3 regions of the Streptomyces sp. NBC_00637 genome follow, and region 1 is predicted to be linked to each of the others. Evidence: riboswitches for the same ligand, from Rfam matches in the RefSeq annotation. Region 1 holds a riboswitch; each other region holds the start of a gene.
What was found. Region 1 has a riboswitch for cobalamin ahead of OG440_RS07230 (ABC transporter substrate-binding protein). Riboswitches for the same ligand answer to the same signal wherever they lie in the genome.
Positions count from the first base shown of each region.

Region 1 (7,053 bases):
CGCCCCGGCTGCCGCCCGGCGAGGTGCGCGTGGGCGGCTTCGGCGGGGCCGAGGGACTGGCGGCGTGGCTGGGCGAGCGGCGGGTCGACGCGCTCGTCGACGCCACCCACCCCTTCGCCTCGGTCATCGGCCGCAACGCGGCGCGGGCCGCGGCCGACGCCCGGGTGCCGCTCCTCGCGCTGCGCCGCCCGGGCTGGGTCCCGGTGGCGGGCGACGTCTGGCACGAGGCCGGTTCCCTGGCGGAGGCCGCCGGGCTGCTGCCCTCGCTCGGCCGGCGGGTGTTCCTCACCACCGGGCGCCTGGGGCTGGCCGCCTTCGCCGACCTGGACGACCTGTGGTTCCTCGTACGGTCCGTCGACCCGCCCGAGGCGCCGGTCCCGTCCCGCATGGAGGTGGTGCTCGACCGCGGGCCCTTCACGCTCGCCGGGGAGCGCGAACTGCTGCGCCGGCACCGCGTCGACGTCGTCGTGACCAAGGACAGCGGGGGAGCGGCCACCGCCCCGAAACTGACCGCCGCCCGCGCGGCGGGGCTGCCCGTGGTCGTGGTGCGCAGACCGCCGGTCCCCGCGGGCGTCCGGGTCGTGGCCGAGCCGGAACAGGCCCTGGAATGGCTCAGGGGCACGGAACGGCGGCGAGGGTAGGAACCCGGCCGACGCCGCGTCAGAGGGACGGTACGGCGCCCAGGAAGCGGATGTGCGGGCGGCCGTCGGGGCCGTCGGCGGTGACGGCGGCCCGGACGCCGTAGACGTCGGCGACGAGGGCCTCGGTGAGGACCTCGTACGGGCTGCCGCAGGCCACCACGCGACCCTCCTTGAGGACGACGAGCCGGTCGCAGTACATCGCGGCCAGGTTGAGGTCGTGCAGCGCGACGACGCTGGTGACGCGGAGTTCGGTGATCAGGGCCAGCAGGGCGAGCTGGTGCCGGACGTCCAGGTGGTTGGTGGGCTCGTCCAGGAGGAGCTCGCGGGGTTCCTGGGCGAGGGCGCGGGCGATCTGGACGCGCTGGCGTTCGCCCCCGGAGAGGGAGTGCCAGGGCCGGTGGGCCTTGTCGGCGAGCCCGGTACGGGCCAGCGCGGCGCGGACGGCCTCCTCGTCGGCGGCGGAGGCCGGGGCCCAGGCGCGCCGGTGCGGGATCCTGCCCAGCCGTACGACGTCGAGGACGCTCAACGCGAGCTGGGTGTCGCTCTGTTGCTCGACGACGGCGACGCGCCGGGCGAGGGCGCGGCGGCTCATCCGGGGCAGCGGGCACGCGTCGAGGGTGACGACGCCGGAGTCCGGGGCGAGCACGCCGGCGAGCAGGCGCAGCAGGGTGGACTTGCCCGAGCCGTTCGGGCCGAGCAGGCCGGTGACGGCGCCGGGGCGGGGCGTCAGACTGACCCCGTCGAGTATCAGGGTGCCGCCGGCGGCGCGGGTGACCCTATCGGCACGCAGCCCCTCAAGGCCGGGGGTCCCGGAGCCGGTCGACTTGGAACCGGCCGACTCGGAACCTGCCGCCTCGGGGCCGGTCATCGGGTGCCCTTCGCGCGGTACAGGACGGCGACGAACGCCGGGACGCCGATGAGGGAGGTCACCACGCCCACCGGCACCTCCTGCGGGGCGAGCGCGGTGCGGGCGAGGGTGTCGACCCAGACCAGGAACACCGCGCCGGTCAGGGCGGTGGCGGGCAGCAGCCGGGTGTGGCCGGGGCCGGTGAGGGCGCGGGCGGCGTGCGGGAGGACCAGGCCGACGAAGCCGATCGCCCCGGCCGAACTCACCAGGGTGGCGGTGAGCAGCGCGGTGGTGCACAGCAGCACCAGCCGGGTGCGGGCCACGGAGACGCCGAGGGAGAGGGCCGCGTCCTGCCCGAAGGCGAACGCGTCCAGCGTCGTGGCGTGGCCCAGACAGACCACCAGCGCCACGACCAGCGCGGCCGCGCCGACGCTCACGTCCGTCCAGTCGGCGCCGCTGAGCGAGCCGAGCAGCCAGAACAGGATGCCGCGGGTCGTCTCCGCGTCGGCGGCCGTCATCACCACGAAGGAGGTCAGCGCGGAGAACAGCTGCATGGCGGCGACTCCGGCGAGGACCACCCGGTCCGTGGTGCCGCCGAGGGTGTGGCTGAGCAGCAGCACCAGCGCGAAGGAGACCAGCGCGCCGAGGAAGGCGCCACCGGAGACCGACAGAAGGCCGCCGCCCGCGCCGAGGACGACGACCAGCACCGCGCCGGTCGAGGCGCCGGAGGAGACCCCGAGGACGAAGGGGTCGGCGAGCGGGTTGCGCAGCAGGGACTGCATCACGGCCCCGCAGACCGCCAGGCCGGCGCCGCACACCGCGGCGAGCAGCGTGCGCGGCAGCCGCAGGTTCCACACGATGCCGTCCCGCAGCGGTGTCAACTCGGCCTGTCCCCACCCGAGATGGGCGGCGACCGCGGACCACACGTCACCGACGGCGATGTCCGCGGGACCGATGGTGATGGCCACGGCGACCGAGGCGCACAGCGACGCGAGACCGGACGCCCACAGCAGCGCGCGGCGCGGTCCGCCGACGGCCGCCGCCGTGGACGCCGGTGCGCCGGTCATTTCGCGAGGCCGTGAGCGCGCAGCGCCGCCGCCACCCGCTCGATGCCCTCGACGGTCCTGATGGTCGGGTTCATGGACTGTCCGGACACCAGCACGTACCGCTTCTCGCGCACCGCGCTCATGTTCCTGGTGACCGGGTTCGACTCCAGGAACGCGATCTTCCCGGCCGCGCTCTCCGCCGTCTGCCGGCGCCGGGTCAGGTCGCCGAGGACGAGGAGGTCGGGGTCGCGGTCGGCGACGGTCTCCCAGTCGACCTGGGGCCACTCCTCCTCGGTGTCGTCGAAGGCGTTCTTCGCGCCGAGCTCGTGCGTGACGATGCCCGGAGCGCCGCAGCAGCCCGCGGCATACGGCGACTGGGAGTTGGCGAACCAGTACATGAGGGTCACGCCCCGGGCGTCGAGGCCGGCGGTGGCCTCGGCCACCCGCTTCCTCAGTTCGGCGACGAGCCGCTCGCCGCGCTCGCGGACGCCGAAGACCTCGGCCAGGTCGCGGACTTCGCCATAGACCGCGTCCAAGGTCAGCGGCTCGGTGCGGACGCCGTCGCCGTCGCCGCTGTTGTCCTTGCCGACGCAGTCGGAGGGGGAGAGGTAGGTGGGTACGCCGAGTTTCTCGAACTCCTCGCGGGGCGCGACCCCGCCCTTGCCGAGGGTGGAGGCGAACGAGGCGGCGACGAAGTCGGGTTCGGTGTCCAGCACCGTCTCGAAGGAGGGGGCGTTGTCGGCGAGGCGCCTCACCTTCGCGTTCGCCTTCTCCAGGCCCTCGGCCACCGGGTCGGTCCAGGTGGCCGTGCCCACCATGCGGTCGGCCAGCCCGAGGGAGAGCATGATCTCGGTCGTGCCCTGGTCGAGGGAGACGGCCCGCCGCGGCGGACCGTCGACCGCGACCCGCTGCCCGCAGTTGTCGAGAACGACCGGACGGCCGGCGGCCTCGCTCCCGCCCGCCGAAGCGGAGGTGCCCGCCGGACCGGCCGCCGGACCGGTGGAGCCGCAGCCCGTCAGCAGCAGGGCACCGGCCAGGAACAGGACGGCGGGACGGGCGGGGCGGACGGCACGTGCGAACGGCACAGGGTTCCTTCGGCGTCGAGGGCTCATGCGCGAAGCCCGGTCGTACGGTGCTCCCCCCGGCCGTCCTGCGGCAGCGGGGGCGCCAGCAGGTCTTCGGACTCGGGGTCACCCGGACGAGGCGCCTTCCCGGACCGCGTACGCCGTCCAGTGGCCGATACCCCGCCCGTCGCCCTCACCGCTGCGCGTCAGCTCCGGATTCGCACCGGATTCCCTGACCCGTGCACACCTGCGTGCGCACATGGGTTCGACTGGCCTTGGCAAGCTACCACACGCCACCCGGGCCGCCCGCGGGCCGTTTCGTACGGGGATCGGACCTCTCGCCGACCGTCACGCCTGGTTACTATGCTCACCCGGGCCAGAGGGAGGCAGGCATGTTGACCGAGGTCACAGCGACCCGCTACCTCGCTCCGCTGCGAGCGGGCGGCTCGGTGCCCGCCGTCGTCGAGGCCGACGACCTGGGCACCTACGTCGTGAAGTTCACGGGCTCCGCGCAGGGCCGCAAGGCGCTCGTCGCCGAGGTGATCGTCGGCGAGCTGGCGCGTGCGCTCGGGCTGCGCTTTCCCGAACTGGTCCTGGTCCACTTCGACCCGGCGATCGCGGCGGACGAACCGCACCAGGAGGTACGGGACCTGCACGCCGCGAGCGCGGGACTCAACCTCGGGATGGACTTCCTGCCGGGCGCGGCGGACTTCACGCCGGAGGTCGCGGAGGCCTTCCCGGTGGAGCCGCTGGAGGCGGGGCGGATCGTCTGGCTGGACGCCCTGACGGTGAACGTCGACCGGACGGTCCACAGCTCCAACCTGATGGTCTGGCCGACGTTCGGCACCGTCCCGCCGCGGCTGTGGCTCATCGACCACGGCGCCGCCCTCGTCTTCCACCACCGCTGGGACGGCGCCGACCCCGGGAAGCCCTACGACTTCCGTCACCACGCCCTCGGCCGCAATGCCCCGGACACCCGGGCGGCCGACGCCGAGCTGGCGCCCCGGGTGACCGAGGAGCTGCTGCGCCGGATCGTGGCGGAGGTACCGGACGCCTGGCTGGCCGGCGAAGCGGGGTTCGCGACCCCGGACGCGGTCCGCGAGGCGTATGTGCGCCACCTCCACGCGCGCGTGCGGGCCTCCGCGGCCTGGCTGCCCACCGACTTCCCCGACCCGCGGGAACTCGCCGCCGACGAGGCCCGGCGCGCGGCGCGAACACGGCAAGGACGGCCCGACTGGCTCAAGCGGGTCCCCGACCTGCACGGCAGGCCGGCCGCGGAACAGGATTGGTCGGTGCACCTCGGATGAGCGGATCGAGTGACGCGAGCGCGCGGGTCGAGATCGAGTACTGCACCCAGTGCCGTTGGCTGCCGCGCGCGGCCTGGCTGGCGCAGGAGCTGCTCACGACCTTCGAGGCCGAGCTGACGGAACTCGCCCTGAAGCCCGGCACGGGCGGCGTCTTCGTCGTGCGGGTGAACGACGAGGTGGTCTGGGACCGCCGCGAACAGGGTTTCCCGGAGCCCACGGCGGTGAAGAAGCTCGTACGCGACCGAGTGGCCCCGGGGAAGTCCCTGGGCCACTCGGAGAGATGAGCGTGCGGGTCGGTGCCGGTGCCGGTGCTCAGCCCCTCAGCTGCTCGTAGGCGGGCAGGGTGAGGAAGTCCGCGTAGTCCTCGTCGAGGGCGACCGTCAGCAGCAGGTCGTGCGCCTGCTGCCAGTGGCCGGCCGCGAAGGCCTCCTCGCCGATCTCCGCGCGGATCGCCGCCAGTTCCCGGGCCGCCACCTCGCGGGCCAGCTCCGGCGTGGCCTTCACCGTGGTCCCGTCGTGCTCGAACTCCACTCCGGCGTTGATCCACTGCCAGATCTGCGAGCGGGAGATCTCGGCGGTGGCCGCGTCCTCCATCAGGTTGAAGATGGCGACCGCGCCCAGGCCGCGCAGCCAGGCCTCGATGTAACGGATGCCGACCTGCACGGCGTTGACCAGGCCCGGGTACGTCGGCCTCGCCTCCAGGGAGTCGACGGCGATCAGGTCGGCCGCCTTGACGTCGACGTCCTCGCGCAGCCGGTCCTTCTGGTTCGGCCGGTCGCCGAGCACGGCGTCGAAGGAGGCCATGGCGATCGGCACCAGGTCCGGGTGGGCCACCCACGACCCGTCGAAACCGTCCTTCGCCTCACGGTCCTTGTCCGCCTTGACCTTCTCGAAGGCGATCTTGTTGACCTCCTCGTCGCGGCGGGACGGGATGAAGGCCGCCATCCCGCCGATGGCGTGCGCGCCGCGCTTGTGGCAGGTGCGCACGAGGAGTTCGGTGTACGCCCGCATGAACGGGGCGGTCATCGTCACCGCGTTGCGGTCCGGGAGGACGAACTTGGCGCCGCCGTCACGGAAGTTCTTCACGATGGAGAAGAGATAGTCCCAGCGGCCGGCGTTCAACCCGGAGGCGTGGTCGCGGAGTTCGTAGAGGATCTCGTCCATCTCGTACGCGGCCGTGATCGTCTCGATGAGCACGGTGGCGCGGACGGTGCCCTGCGGGATGCCGACATGGTCCTGCGCGAAGACGAACACCTCGTTCCAGAGGCGGGCCTCCAGGTGCGACTCCGTCTTCGGGAGGTAGAAGTACGGGCCCTTGCCGAGGTCGAGCAGACGCCGGGCGTTGTGGAAGAAGTAGAGCCCGAAGTCGACGAGTGCGCCCGGGACCTGACGGCCTTCGGCGTCGACGAGGTGACGCTCGTTCAGGTGCCAGCCGCGCGGGCGCATGACGACCGTGGCGAGCTCGCCCTCGTCCTTCAGGGCGTACGACTTGCCCGACCCGGGATCCGTGAAGTCGATGCGGCGGGTGTAGGCGTCGGCCAGGTTGATCTGACCGAGGACCACGTTCTCCCAGGTGGGCGCCGAGGCGTCCTCGAAGTCCGCGAGCCAGACCCGGGCGCCTGAGTTGAGGGCGTTGATGGTCATCTTGCGGTCGGTGGGACCGGTGATCTCGACCCGGCGGTCGTCCAGCGCCGCGGGGGAGGGGGCCACCCGCCAGGAGTCGTCGGCGCGGATCGCGGCGGTCTCCGGGAGGAAGTCCAGGGTGGAGGTGCGGGCGATCTCGGCGCGGCGCTCCGCGCGCCGGGCGAGGAGTTCGTCCCGGCGCGGGGTGAACCGCCGGTGCAGTTCGGCCACGAAGGCGAGCGCCGCCTCGGTGAGGACCTCCTCCTGCCGGGGGAGGGGCTCGGCGTCGACGATGGCCAGCGGGGACGGCGCTGGTGCGGACATGAGCGGTCACTTCCTTCAGCGGTGGCACCGGGTGCCAGTCGAACCGGGTACGGCGGGCGGGGTCCCGGGCGGACCGAGCCCTTCTGATCAGTGGATACTAGTTTCCTCATCGTGGAACTTCAATGATTTGTTGATGTCGAGACTCTCCGCGTCGAGGCAAGGTGGCGCACCGTGCCAGGTCCCTCACTCGAGGTGCGCGAG
Region 1 is NZ_CP109046.1:1,669,648-1,676,700, reverse strand. It holds gene OG440_RS07245 (cobalt-precorrin-6A reductase) at 1-641, shown strand, start outside; gene OG440_RS07240 (ABC transporter ATP-binding protein) at 661-1,509, opposite strand; gene OG440_RS07235 (FecCD family ABC transporter permease) at 1,506-2,555, opposite strand; gene OG440_RS07230 (ABC transporter substrate-binding protein) at 2,552-3,646, opposite strand; cobalamin riboswitch at 3,707-3,832, opposite strand; gene OG440_RS07225 (HipA family kinase) at 3,991-4,905, shown strand; gene OG440_RS07220 (SelT/SelW/SelH family protein) at 4,902-5,189, shown strand; gene aceB (malate synthase A) at 5,218-6,852, opposite strand; gene OG440_RS07210 (NTP transferase domain-containing protein) at 7,036-7,053, opposite strand, start outside.

Region 2 (7,053 bases), 4.9 Mb from region 1:
GGCCAGCTCGGCCACCGCCCGCACCGCGTCGTCGATCAGCCCCACCACGTGCGGGAACGCGTCCCGGAAGAATCCGGAGATACGGACCGTCACGTCGATGCGCGGCCGGCCCAGCTCGTCCAGGGGCACGACCTCGAAGCCCGTCACCCGGCGCGAGGCGTCGTCCCACACCGGACGGCAGCCGAGCAGCGCCAGGATCTCGGCGATGTCGTCACCCTGGGTGCGCATCGCGGACGTGCCCCAGACCGTGAGGCCGACGGACTTCGGGTAGTCGCCGGTGTCCTGGAGGTACCGCTGCACGAGGGAGTCCGCGAGAGCCTGCCCGACCTCCCAACTCAGCCTGGAGGGAATGGCCTTGGGGTCGACCGAATAGAAGTTGCGCCCGGTCGGCAGGACGTTGACCAGTCCCCGTGTCGGCGAGCCCGACGGACCGGCCGGGACGTAACCGCCGTCCAGCGCCTTGAGGATGTGCCCGATCTCGTCGGTCGTCCTCTCCAGCCGCGGCACGACCTCCGTACACGCGAACTCCAGCACCGCGACGGCGTCCGGGAGTTCGGTGCCCAGAACCTCGCGTACGAGGGCCCGGCTGCCGTCGACCGCCCACCCGCGCTCCTCCGCGCCCTCCGCGATCCGCCGGCACAGCTGCTCCAGCAGGTCGACGGCGTCGGCGCCGGTACGGGCGGGACCCTCGACGAGATCCGTCAGCTCGACCGGCACCTTCACCGGCGCGCCCGGCTCGGCGAGCAGCTCCTTCTCCACCAGCCCGAAATGAGCGGCCAGCGCGGCCCGCAGCCCCGGCAGCGCGTTCGCCTGCCCGCCCCACACCTGAGAGGCGCGCAGCACGGCCAGCACGAGGTTCACCCGCGCCTCGCCGACCGGACCGCCGCCGAGGATGTGCAGCCCGTCCCGGATCTGGACGTCCTTGATCTCGCACAGATAGCCGTCGATGTGCATGACGAACTCGTCGAACGCGTCGTCGTCCGGCTGATCGTCGACGTGCAGGTCGTGGTGCAGCTCCGCCGCTTTGACCAGCGTCCAGATCTGCGCGCGGACGGCCGGCGCCTTCGTCGGATCCAGGTCGGAGACGAGCGCGTACTCGTCGAGGAGCTGCTCCAGCTTGGCCAGGTCGCCGTAGGTGTCTGCGCGCGCCATCGGCGGCACGAGGTGGTCGACGACCGTGGCGTGCCCGCGCCGCTTGGCCTGGGTGCCCTCACCCGGGTCGTTGACGATGAACGGGTAGACGAGCGGCAGATCGCCGAGGACGGCGTCCGGGGCACAGCCCCCGCTCAGCCCGAGGCCCTTGCCCGGCAGCCACTCCATCGTGCCGTGCTTGCCCATGTGCACGATCGCGTCGGCGCCGAAACTGTTCTCCAGCCACCGGTACGCCGCCATGTAGTGGTGCGACGGCGGCATGTCGGGGTCGTGGTAGATCGCGATCGGGTTCTCGCCGAAGCCGCGCGGCGGCTGGATCATCACGACGACGTTCCCGAACTGCAGGGAGGCCAGCACGATGTCGTCCCCGTCGACGTACAGCGAACCCGGCGGCTCGCCCCACGCCTCCAGCATGCCGTCGCGCAGCCCGGGGTCGAGCCGGTCGAACCACGCCCGGTAGTCGGCCAGCGGCACCCGGGCGGGCGCGGCGGCCAGCTGCTCCTCGGTGAGCCATTCGACGTCGTGACCACCGGCGTTGATGAGCCGGTGGATCAACTCGTCGCCGTTGTCGGGGTGTCCGGTGACGCCGTAGCCCGCGTCCCGCAGCGCGTCCAGCACCCGGACGGCCGAGGCGGGGGTGTCCAGGCCGACCGCGTTGCCGACCCGCGAGTGCTTGGTCGGATAGGCGGTGAAGACGAGCGCGAGCTTCTTCTCGCCGTTCGGCTTGTGCCGCAACCGGGCGTGCCGTACGGCGATCCCGGCGACGCGTCCGGCCCGCTCGGGGTCGGCGATGTACACGGGCACGTCGTCCGGGCCCTGCTCCTTGAAGGAGAAGGGGACCGTGATGATCCGCCCGTCGAACTCCGGGATGGCGACCTGCATGGCCGCGTCCATGGGGGAGAGGGCGGCGTCGGACGCCTCCCAGGCGCTCTTCGACGAGGTGAGGCACAGCCCTTGCAGCACGGGGACGTCGAGGTCGGCGAGCGCGCCGATGTCCCAGGCCTCTTCGTCCCCGCCCGCCGAGGCGTTCGACGCGTGCGTGCCGCCGGCCGCGAGGACCGTGGCGACGAGGGTGTCGGTCCGCCCGAGGATCTCGTACAGCCCCGGGTCCGCCCCGCGCAGCGAACCGCAGTACACGGGCAGGGCGTTGGCGCCGCGTGCCTCGACGGCGTCGCACAGCGTGTCCACGAAGGCGGTGTTGCCGCTCAGTTCGTGCGCCCGGTAGAAGAGCACCCCGATGGTCGGCCGGCCCTCGACGAAGGCACGCTCGCCGTGGACGCCGTACTCGGGCATCTTCCGCGGCTCGACGAACCCCTCACCGGTCAGCAGCACGGTGTCGGACAGGAACCGGGCCAGCTCGGTCAGGTTGGCGGGCCCGCCCTCGACGAGGTAGCGCAGCGCCTCCGCCACCACACCGGCGGGCACCGACGACTCCGCCATCAGCTCCGCGTCGGGCACGCTCTCGCCGCCCAGCAGCACGGTCGGCACCCCGGACGCCTTGAGCGCGGCGAGCCCGTCCTCCCAGGCCCGCTTGCCGCCGAGCAGCCGCACGACCGCGATGTCGGCGCCGTCGAGGAGCGCGGGGAGTTCCCCGGCGACATCCACCCGGGTCGGGTTGCCGATCCGGTACGAGGCACCGGAGGCGGCCCGGGCCGCCAGCAGATCGGTGTCGGCGGTCGACAACAACAACACTGTGCTCATGCGGGCGCTCCCGGTGGAATGAAAGGCAGTCCTTGCGGCGCGCCCGACTCGATGAGCCGCCAGAGCGCGTCGGTGTCCGCGTGCTGTTCGATCAGGTCGCCGAGCCGGTCGAGCTGCTCCTCGCGCAGCCCGGCGAACGAGGTGTCGGCGGCGGGCACGAAACGGCGGCCCGCGGCGGCCGCCACCTCGCGCAGGAAGGCCCGCCGGAATCCGTCCGACTCCAGTGAGCCGTGCCAGTGCGTGCCCCAGGTCTGTCCGACCCGGCAGCCGTCGAGGCTGTTGCCCCGGCCGTCGGAGAGGAACGGCTCCCCGCCGGTGACGTCGGCGACGCCGTGATGGATCTCGTACCCCTCGACCCGCTCGCCGAGGGCTTCGCCGACGGGCCGGGTGAGGGTCTTCTCGCGGGCGAACCGCACCCGGACCGGCAGGACTCCGAGTCCCCGCACCTGCCCGCGCCGGCTCTCCACGTCGTCCTCGATGTGCTCGCCGAGGATCTGGAAACCCCCGCAGACACCGAGGACGGGCCGCTGCTCGGCGACCCTGCGGAGGATGGCCTCGGCCAACCCCCGCTCGCGCAGCCACTCCAGGGCGCGCACCGTCCCCCGGGTCCCCGGGATCACCACCAGGTCGGCGTCGGCCAGTTCCTCGGGCCGGTCCACGAACCGCACGACGACGCCGGGTTCGGCGGCCAGCGCGTCCACGTCCGTGAAGTTGGACATGAGGGGGACGGCGCAGACCGCGACCCGCAGCACGTCCTCGCCGACGGGCGGGGCGGTGTTCGACTCCCGTACGGTCCCGCGCAGCGAGACCCTCAGGCCGTCCTCCTCGTCGATCCCGAGCCCGTGCCGGAACGGCAGAACGCCGTACGTCCGCCGCCCGGTGAGCCCGTGCAGCATCTCCAGGCCCGGCTCCAGCAGGGAGACGTCACCCCGGAACTTGTTGACCAGGAACCCGGCGACCAGCTCCTGGTCCTCGGGCGAGAGCAGGGCGACGGTGCCGAAGAACGAGGCGAAGACGCCGCCGCGGTCGATGTCGCCGACGACGAGCACGGGCAGCCGCGCGCCCCGCGCGATACCCATGTTCACGATGTCGGTCCGCCGCAGGTTGATCTCGGCGGGACTGCCCGCCCCCTCACAGATCACCGCGTCATACGTGCCCCGCAACTCGGCGAGGCAGTCGAGAACGGTTCCCAGGAGTTTCTGCTGACGCCCCCCGTGATACCCCCGGGCGCTCATCTCGCCCACCGGCTTGCCCAGCAGCACGACCTGACTGCTCTGTTCCCCGCCCGGCTTGAGCAGCACGGGGTTCATCAGCGCGGTCGGCTCCACCCGGCAGGCCTGCGCCTGCATGGCCTGGGCCCGCCCGATCTCGGCGCCCTCCGTCGTCACGAACGAGTTCAGGGACATGTTCTGTGCCTTGAACGGCGCGACCTTCACCCCCTGCCGCACCAGCCACCGGCAGATCCCGGCCGTGACGACGCTCTTGCCTGCGTCGGAGGTGGTGCCGGCGACGAGGAGACCCCCGCTCATGTCGTACGCCCCTTCAGCTGGTTCCTCTGATTCCTCCGGCCGCCCTGGTTCCTCGCGACGAGGCGGGTGGCGACGACGCGGGCGGCGACGGTCACGCCGAGCGCGAGCAGGCCGACGCGGCGGGAGAGCCGCGCGGCACGTTCGATGTCCGGGGCGACGACCGGGCGTCCGGCCGCGCCGTTCAGCACGGGCCGGTGCTCGACCCGACCGGCGTACGACAGGGTTCCGCCCAGCCGCACGCCGAGGGCGCCCGCGAACGACGCCTCCACCGGCCCGGCGTTGGGGCTCGGGTGCTTGCGGGCGTCGGCCCGCCAGGCCCGTACGGCACCGCGCGGATCGTCCCCCGCGACGGCGGCCAGCACGGCGGTCAGCCGGGCCCCCGGCCATCCGGCGACGTCGTCGAGGCGGGCGGCGGCCCACCCGTAGCGCAGATACCTCGGCGACCGGTGACCGACCATGGCGTCCAGGGTGTTGACGGCCCGGAACCCGACCAGACCCGGCACCCCGCCCACCGCCCCCCACACCAGCGCCCCCACGACGGCGTCGGAGGTGTTCTCGGCGACGGACTCCACGACCGCCCGGGCCATCCCGTCGGCGTCCAGCGCGTGCGGATCCCGCCCGCACAGGTGCGGCAACCGCTCCCGGGCGGCCTCGACGTCGCCGGCTTCGAGGGCCCGTCCGATCGCGCGGGCCTCCCGGACCAGCGAACTGCCCCCGACCACCGCCCAGGTGGCGGCGGAGACGAGAGCGACGGCGGCGACGGGGGAGCGGCGTACGGCGTGTTCGGCGACGGCTCCCAGGGCGACGGCCCCACCGGCGCACACGACGGCGTGCAGGGCTCCGCGTCCCCGGTCGTCCCGCCACAGCAGTCGCTCGACGGCACCGGCGGCCCGCCCGAACGCGGCGACCGGATGCCCCCGGCGCGGATCGCCGAGCAGCAGGTCGACCAGAAGGCCGGTGGCGGCGCCGTACGCGTAGAGGCGATCGGCACGCATCGGCTCAGCCGGCCGTGGGGCCGGGAAACGACCTGGTGCTGTACCTCAACTGCCGAGCGAGCATGGCGATATGTCCTCACTCAGGGTGTCCACGCCCTGGTTCGACGAGACCGGCGGCGAGAGTTCCTGGCTCCCGGGGGTTACTACCCCGGTGACAGTGGCGGGACCGCGCCGGATTCGCACCGGCTTCCTCTTCTGCCGCCGTACATGGCTCGGGCAGTCCACCATGGCCCGCAAGAGCCGTCAACTTGCTGTTGACCTGCGAGGCTGGAGTGTGCAGAACCCCACACGGAGCCGGCCGGCGGGGTGGTGAACGCCAAGGGGTGTTCGATGGTGCGTCAGGCGATGATCAGTGAGATCCCGTACGCCACCGCCGCCGCGCAGGCCGCGAAGCACGCGTAGGCACCGGTCACCGCGAGGGTGGCCGAACCACCCTGCGCCGACGCGCGTTCCTGCCGCGACAGGCCCATGACGCCGAGGGTGAACAGGGCGACGAGGCCCACGGTGATCACGAGGCTGACGCCGAAGACGGAACCGAGGGCCGCCCAGTCGATCTTCATACTGCTTCTCTTCCTTCGTACCGGGTGCGCGGGCTCAGACGGCCGCGGCCGGGGGAGCGGCCGGGGTCACTGGCTCGGGGGTGGGGGAGAGGATCGTGGCCGTCAGGTCCGTCGTGCGGGCGGCCGTGAGGTCCTCGGCCAGGGTGCCCGTGGGCGGCGGGGCGACGACGGCGATCGCCGTCGTGACGACGCCCGCCGGCTCGTCGGTTTCGTTGACGTTCGAGGCGTCGACGACCTCGCGCCGGGAGACCTTCCAGATGGCCGCGCTGGAGGCGATCAGGAAGACCGCGACGAGGGCCGTGCCCCAGTCGCCCAGGCCGGTGACGGACTCGGCGAGCGCGCCCACCAGGGCCGCCGCCGGGAGCGTCAGGCCCCACGCGACGAACATCCGGGTCGCCGTCGACCAGCGGACCACACCGCCCTTGCGGCCCAGGCCCGCGCCCATCACCGAACCGGAGACCGAGTGGGTGGTGGAGAGGGAGAAGCCGAGGTGCGAGGAGGCCAGGATGACCGTGGCCGCGCTGGTCTGGGCGGCGAAGCCCTGCTGCGGCTGGAGGTCGGTCAGGCCCTTGCCCATGGTGCGGATGATGCGCCAGCCGCCCAGGTAGGTGCCGAGCGCGATGGCCATGCCGGCGGACAGGATGACCCAGGTGGGCGGGTCGGAGTCGGGGGCGACGGCGCCGCCGGCCACCAGGGCCAGCGTGATGATGCCCATCGTCTTCTGCGCGTCGTTGGTGCCGTGGGCCAGCGAGACCAGGCCGGCCGAGGCGATCTGGCCGGCGCGGTAGCCCTTGGCCGCCGCCTTGCCGTCGGCCTTCTTGCCGAGGGTGTAGGAGAGGCGGGTCGCGAGCATCGCCGCGACACCCGCGACGATCGGTGCCGCGATCGCCGGGATCAGCACCTTGGTGACCAGGGCGTCACCATGCACCGCGCCCATACCGGCGGAGGCGATGGTGGCGCCGATCAGGCCGCCCATCAGGGCGTGCGAGGAACTGGACGGCAGGCCCACCAGCCAGGTCAGCAGGTTCCAGAGGATCGCGCCGACCAGGGCGGCGAAGATGACCTCGGGACGGATGCCGGTCTCGTCGACGAGACCCTTGGAGATCGTGTTGGCGA
Region 2 is NZ_CP109046.1:6,601,545-6,608,597, forward strand. It holds gene cobN (cobaltochelatase subunit CobN) at 1-2,853, opposite strand, end outside; gene OG440_RS28980 (cobyric acid synthase) at 2,850-4,382, opposite strand; gene OG440_RS28985 (cobalamin biosynthesis protein) at 4,379-5,377, opposite strand; cobalamin riboswitch at 5,477-5,619, opposite strand; gene OG440_RS28990 (hypothetical protein) at 5,716-5,937, opposite strand; gene OG440_RS28995 (anion permease) at 5,972-7,053, opposite strand, start outside.
Region 2: another riboswitch for cobalamin. It lies ahead of OG440_RS28985 (cobalamin biosynthesis protein); the one in region 1 lies ahead of OG440_RS07230 (ABC transporter substrate-binding protein).

Region 3 (7,053 bases), 970 kb from region 1:
CGTGGCCAGGCCGGCGAGGTCCGGTCGGGGGCGGCGCCGGAGAGGGACGAGGAGGCCGACCGTGAGCAGCGGGAAGACCGGCAGCAGTGCGATGTGCAGATGTGTCCAGTCCGCGGCTGTCGCCCTGGACAGGCCGTGCGGGTGGGCGGCGCCCGCCGCGGCCAGCAGAAGGGGCGCAGCGGTGACGAGGGCGATGTTCCGGATGGTCGACACCTCGCGATCGTAGGCGCGTCACGTCACGTGAGGCGGCCGTGTAAGGGCTTCGTAAGATCTTGTGAGTCGGTTCAGCCGCAGCGGCGACCCGAGTTGATGCAGGAGACCGCCTGGTTCATGAGCCGGTCGCTCATGACGTTGATGAAGTCGTTGTGGTCCGTGACGGCGCTGTGCCGCTGTCCCTGGAAACCGTCGACGGCGAAGTCGGGTGCCGCGGGGGCCCTGTAGGTGAGCCGCATGGTCAGCTGCGGGATGGCCCTGAAGCCCCGGGCGCAGTTGCCGCCCGCGTCGGCGAAGGCGACGTGGCTGCGGTGATCGGCGCTGTCGACGTTGCGGCCGTCCCAGCAGCTCTGGAAGGCGAAGCTGCGGACCACCTTGCTGCCGGCGGGACAGATCGGGTACTTGTCGGTGAGCTGCACCCTGTTCTCGAAGCCGGTGCAGCTCCAGTGGGCGTTGGCGTTCTTGGTGCCGTTCGTGAAGGCCTTGGCGTCACCGGTGATGATCCGCAGGAAGCGGGGCATCGCCACGACCTTGCCGGTGGGGCTGCCCTGGTAACTGATCGAGACGGTCGCGGGCACCAGGATGGCTCCCTTGTTGCCCTCGGCCCCACCGCCGAGGGCATGGGCGTCGGGGCCCTGACGGGTGGTGTCCCGCAGGACGGGCCAGTAGTACGCGGACCGGTCGCCGTTGGTGCATGAGGTGCCCTGGGCGCTCAGGGACTCGTTCGTCGAGTTGAAGTCCACCTTCCGGTTGCCCACGTAGTCGTGGACATGGTGTGCCCCGTTGCTGACACCCGGAGCCACGATGTCGTTGTCCGAGTTGTGCTGTCCCTGTTTGTTCACTCCGCACCGGGAGATGAACGCTCCGGTCGAGGCGCCTGCCTGCCGGCGGACCCTGGGCACGTTCGGGGCCACCTTGGTGATGTCGACGAAGTCGGCCGCGGTGGGCCCGTCGTCGCTCCGCTCCGCGGCACCGGACCCGTTTCCCTGCTGTCCGGCGTCGCTTCCCTCGCCTCCGTCGCCCGGTGCGCCGCCCGGGCTCCGGCTCGCGGCCCCGGCCCCGGACGGATCGAGGCCGAGGGTGCAGGCGGCGAGGCCCTCCAGCCCCGAGGGCTTGGCGGCCACCCGCCCGATGGCGATGGCGATCCGTTCGATGGCCGCCGCCCTCTTGCCTTCGAGGGGGCCGAGGATCGCGTTCTGCACGAAGTTCGGGCCTCCCTCCCCACGGGTGTCCACCAGCCGCCGGTCGGCCTGCGCGGTCTGTCGGTCCAACAACTCCAGATTCCGGTCCACTTCGGTTCGCGCCTGCCGGGGAACGGCAGGCAGTGCGCCCTTCACGTCCGGGCAGCTGATCGTCCGGGCGGACCGCGTCGTGGGGGCGGCGGCGGTGACGTCGGACGCGTTCGCGGCGTAGTTCACGGCCACGAGACCGCCGCCCCCTGCCAGCAACGCCGTGACCGCCAGGATGGCGTTGCGGCGGCTTCGGCCGCGCCTGTGATCTGCTCGCATGAGGACTCCCGATTTCACGATGTGGTTCTCGGCTCGGCGGCGACGCGCGTCGCTCGTCGGCCGGGGAGCCCTCAGCCTCACCCAAGTCGGTTCTCCGCAGCCCTTGTCGAGGCCGTGCGTCATGGACACGTAAGAACTGTGCGCGGCGGCCGTGACACCGTCGCGTCGGGTCGGCTTCCCACGTCGGCGGCGGGGGCCGGCGCTACCGCGGCCACCACGGAGCAGGGAAGATCGTCCCTGACCTGTGTGCCCGGCGGATCCTGGAAGGAAGCAACGAGATCATGCACGTCCATGTGGCCCGTGGCCTGACGGAGGTATCCGGATGAACGACGTCGAGGACCCCGTCCTGCTGCACACCGCCGGCCGGGCCGGCCACATCACGCTCAACCGGCCGAGGGCCATCAACGCCCTGAACCACGCGATGGTGCGCCGGATCGACGAGGCGCTGACCGCCTGGGAACGCGACCCGGCCGTCGAGACCGTCGTCCTCTCCGGCGCGGGGGAGCGCGGCCTGTGCGCGGGCGGCGACATCCGCGCCGTGCACGACGACGCCCGCGACGGCGACGGCACCGCGTCGGCCGCCTTCTGGCGCGACGAGTACCGCCTCAACGCGCGCATCGCCCGCTGTCCGAAGCCCTACGTCGCCCTGATGGACGGCATCGTGATGGGCGGCGGTGTCGGCGTCTCGGCGCACGGCGGCTTCCGGGTGGTCACCGAACGGTCGAGGATCGCCATGCCCGAGACCGGCATCGGCTTCGTGCCCGACGTCGGCGGCACCTACCTGCTCGCCCGCGCGCCGGGCGAACTGGGCACCCATCTCGCCCTGACGGGTGCGCAGATCGGCGCGGGGGACGCGGTGTCGTGCGGACTCGCCGACCACTTCGTACCGTCCGCCTCGCTGCGCGACTTGGTCGACGACCTCGCCGACCTGCCCGTACGGGAAGCCCTGAACCGTCATGTACATCCCCTGCCGGAAGGGGAGTTGGCCGGCCGGCGGGAGTGGATCGACTCCTGTTACGCGGCCGGCACCGTCGAGGAGATCGTCCGACGGCTGTTCGCCCACGGCGACCCGGCGGCGAAGGAGACCGCCGAGATTCTGCTGACCAGGTCGCCCACCACGCTCAAGGTCACCCTGGTCGCCCTGCGCCGTGCCCGGCGACTCTGCACGCTGGAGCGGGTGCTGGAGCAGGAGTACCGCGTCTCCTGCGCGGCCCTGACCACACCCGACCTGGTCGAGGGCATCCGCGCCCAGGTCATCGACAAGGACCGCAGGCCGCGTTGGTCGCCGGCCACCCTCGCCGAGGTCACGGAGGCCGACGTGGAGCGCTATTTCACCCCGCTCGGCGAACGTGAACTCCGGCTCGCCGCAACGGACATCACCGGGGAGGCCGCCGGGTGAGCGGAACCGGCGCGGCGGGCGCGACCGGCGTGGTGATCCGGGCCACCCCGCCGTGGAGAGCGGCATCACGGCAGGTGGGGCGGTATTGGCCGACGGCCCGACACGCGGTACCGTCGCTCTGATATCGACGACGGCGAGACGGAAGCCGGTGAGAATCCGGCACGGTCGCGCCACTGTGGACGGTGCATCCCGTAAGGGAGCGCATCGCGAGTCAGACCCGTGGCCGTCGTCATGTGCACCACCGAGATGGGACGCGAACTCCCAGAGGAGGTCTTGCCATGGCGCAGCATGTCGCCCAGCCGACTACCACCACGCCCGTCGTACCGGCCAAGTTGCCGTTGAAGGACATCGCCCCCTGGGCGGTCTTCTTCGGTGTCCTGATGCTCGTTCTGCTCTACTTCGTCGGCGCGGAGCAAGGCGCGACCGCCGTCGTCTCCGGCGAGGACGTTCACGAGTGGGTGCATGACGCACGCCACCTGCTCGGCTTCCCCTGCCACTGACGAGGGGAACCCCAGCACACCCATGAACTCCGCAACGGTAAGAAATCTGCTCGTGCGGGGCATGCTCGCCGGCCTCGCCGCCGGCGTGCTCGCCCTGATCGTCGCCTATTTCCTCGGTGAGCCGAACGTCGACAGCGCGATCGGCTTCGAGGAGTCCCACGCCTCCGCCCACGCACACGAGCACGAGGTCGAACTCGTCTCCCGCAGCCTCCAGTCCACCGCCGGCCTCGCCACCGGTGTGCTGTTCTACGGGGTGGCCTTCGGCGGCATCGCCGCCCTCGCCTTCTGCTTCGCCCTCGGCCGCACAGGCCGCTTCACCCCGCGGGCCACGGCCCTCCTGCTGGCGGGGACCGCCCTGCTCGCCGTGTACGTCGTGCCGTTCCTGAAGTACCCGGCGAACCCGCCCGCGGTCGGCGACGGCGACACCATCGGCAAGCGGACCACGCTCTACTTCCTGATGATGGTGCTCAGCGTGCTCCTCGCGGTGGCGGCGGTGATCGTGGGCAAGCGGCTCGCACCGAAGCTGGGCACCTGGTACGCCACCGTCGTCGCCGTCCTCGGCTTCGTGCTCGTCATCGGGCTCGCCTACGCGTTCCTGCCGGCCGTCGACGAGGTGCCGAGCGACTTCCCGGCGGCCCTGCTGTGGCGGTTCCGCCTGTCCGCCCTCGCCATGCAGGTCACGCTCTGGGGCGGCTTCGGCCTCGTCTTCGGCGAACTGGCCGAACGGCTGCTGCACCCCGCGCCCGCCACGCTGAGCGCGGGCACCCCGGCGGTCGCCCCACGGTGACCTGACCGGCAGAGCGATACGCCGAGGGGGCCCACGGAACCGTCCGGGGGCCCCCTCGCGTTCCCGGGCCAGGAGGGTCGGCGGCGCCCGGACCTGCCCCGCCTGGAACCCGAGGATCCGGTCGCCCTTACGATCGAGTGGGCAGCCAAGGCCCGCGGTCCGCTCGCGGGCACCCACTGGATTCCCGGGAGGGACTGTGATCGCCGTCGTCGGCGCCGGGCTCATGGGCGCGGCCACCGCCTGGCAGCTGGCCCGCAGGGGCCACGAGGTCACGCTCGTCGATGCGTACGACGTGGGCCACCGAAACGGCAGCTCGCACGGCAGTTCGCGGATCTTCCGGCGGGCCTACGCCGACCCCTTCTACGTACGGTTGACCGGACTGGCGCACGAGCGGTGGCGGGAGCTGGAGGACGACGGCTCGACCTCGTTGCTGCGTACGACCGGCGGGCTCGACATGGGCGAGGACCGCGACCCGAAGGCGATCGCGGACCTGCTCGGGGCGGCCGGCGTGCGCCACGAACTCCTCGGCCCGCGAGCCGCCGCGGAACGCTGGCCGTACATCCGTGTCACCGGTCCGGTGCTCCACCACCCGGAGGCGGGCGTGATCAACGCCGACGACACCGTCGCCACCTGCGTACGGCGGGCGATCGCCCACGGGGCGCGGGCCGTGTTCGGCACCCGCGTCATCGGCATCGACGTCCGGGGGAACGCGCGGGTGCGCCTGCGCACCGACGACGGCCGCGAGATCGTCGCCGACACGGTGGTGATCGCGGCCGGTGCCTGGCTGCCCGAAATCGGACTGCCCTTCGCCCTGCCGCCGTTGGCGGTGACCCAGCAGCAGGTCTTCCACTTCCGGCAGCGGGACCCCTCCGTCGAGTGGCCGACCCTGGTCTGGGACGGGGAGCTTCAGCTGTACGGCCTGCCGTCCGGAAGCGACGGGGGCCCGCTGCCCGCGGTCAAGGTCGCCGAGCACGACCGTGGGACCCCGGCCACCGCCCGCACCCGCAGCGGGGTGGCCGACCCGTCGTCGCGGACACGCGTGAGCGGCTTCGTCCGCGACCGCCTCCCGGGCCTCGAACCCGACCCGGTCGCCGAGGCGACCTGTCTCTACACCACCACCCCGGACGAGGACTTCGTCCTGGACCGCCACGGCCCCTTCGTCGTCGTCTCCCCGTGCTCCGGGCACGGCGCGAAGTTCACGCCGCTCATCGGCGCGATGGCCGCCGACCTCGCCACCGGCCGCGTCGAGCCCCTTCCCCGCTTCCGCCTGGGACGCGCGGCCTAGGGCGGTCGGCAGGCGGGGCCGCCTTGACGGTGGCGGAACCGTTGCCCGCGCCCGAGGCGGCCGGGCCGATCGCGTGGGTGCGGAATTGTTCAGGCCTCTCACGTGCTGTTGTATCCACGAAGGCTGGGTCGTCCACGGTGTGCGCGCGAGCAGCGCGAGGGGCCGGGGCGAGAGAGACGGAAGGTGCTGAGATGGCAACGCAGACGCAGAGGGCCGTGCTGGCGGGCGGATGCTTCTGGGGGATGCAGGACTTGATCCGCAGGCTCCCGGGGGTGACGGCGACCCGGGTCGGATACACCGGCGGTGACGTGCCGAACGCCACCTACCGTCACCACGGCACCCACGCGGAGGCCATCGAGATCCTCTTCGACCCCGAGCAGACCGACTACCGCACGCTCCTGGAGTTCTTCTTCCAGATCCACGACCCGAGCACCGCGAACCGCCAGGGCAACGACATCGGCCTCAGCTACCGCTCGGCGATCTACTACGTGGACGACGAGCAGAAGCGGGTCGCCGAGGACACCATCGCGGACGTGGACGCCTCCGGACTGTGGCCGGGCAAGGCCGTCACCGAGGTCGAGCCGGCAGGCCCCTTCTGGGAGGCCGAGCCGGAGCACCAGGACTACCTGGAGCGTTACCCCGACGGCTACACCTGCCACTTCCCGCGCCCGGGATGGCGGCTCCCGGCCCGCACGCAGGGCTGAACCGTCCCGCCGACGGCACCGTCGCTCCACCGTGCCGGAGGCCGATGCCGGGCGGCGTCCATCGGGGACGCCGGCCGGCGCGCCACGCGGCGACGGCACTGAAGGCCGTCGCCGCGTGGCGTGTGCGCGGGCCGGTCAGCGCTTCGTGTAGAGGAGGCCGAGCTTGTCGATCTCGTCGCCGGAGCGTCCGTGGAAGCCGGCGACCTGCCACCCCGACGGCGCGGTGCGCGTCACGCAGTCGGACGTGGTGGTCCCGCCGGCCAGGCTCCTGCCGAGGCTGGTGTCGAACCTGGCGTAGAAGATCCGGGTACGGCCGTCCTTCTGGCCCTGGCACAGCCGGGCGGAGGTGATGTATTCCCCGCTGCCCAGGGTCAGGGACGACAGGGTGCCTCCGGTGCCGCCGTGGGTGAGCACCCGACCGTTGTCGAGCGTCAGGCCGACGCCGTCGACGCGCGAGCCGCCGCGCAGCGAGAGGCCGGTGACCCGGGCGCCGGCCGGCACGGCGTCGATGTCGGTGTAGTAGTCGCCGTGCGGACCGCCGTACTGGTCGCTGAGCTGGAAGTCCGCGTTGCGCGACCAGGAGAAACCGACCGCGATGGGGTCGTGGTCGGACAGCATGAGACCGTCGTCCGTGAGGAACGCGGCGTGTTCGTTGCG
Region 3 is NZ_CP109046.1:698,912-705,964, reverse strand. It holds gene OG440_RS03040 (hypothetical protein) at 1-213, opposite strand, end outside; gene OG440_RS03035 (DUF1996 domain-containing protein) at 285-1,721, opposite strand; partial or broken gene OG440_RS03030 (acyl-CoA dehydrogenase) at 1,913-2,047, shown strand; gene OG440_RS03025 (enoyl-CoA hydratase/isomerase family protein) at 2,044-3,120, shown strand; cobalamin riboswitch at 3,209-3,363, shown strand; gene OG440_RS03020 (CbtB-domain containing protein) at 3,399-3,620, shown strand; gene OG440_RS03015 (CbtA family protein) at 3,643-4,407, shown strand; gene OG440_RS03010 (FAD-dependent oxidoreductase) at 4,604-5,692, shown strand; gene msrA (peptide-methionine (S)-S-oxide reductase MsrA) at 5,884-6,396, shown strand; gene OG440_RS03000 (jacalin-like lectin) at 6,532-7,053, opposite strand, start outside.
Region 3: another riboswitch for cobalamin. It lies ahead of OG440_RS03020 (CbtB-domain containing protein); the one in region 1 lies ahead of OG440_RS07230 (ABC transporter substrate-binding protein).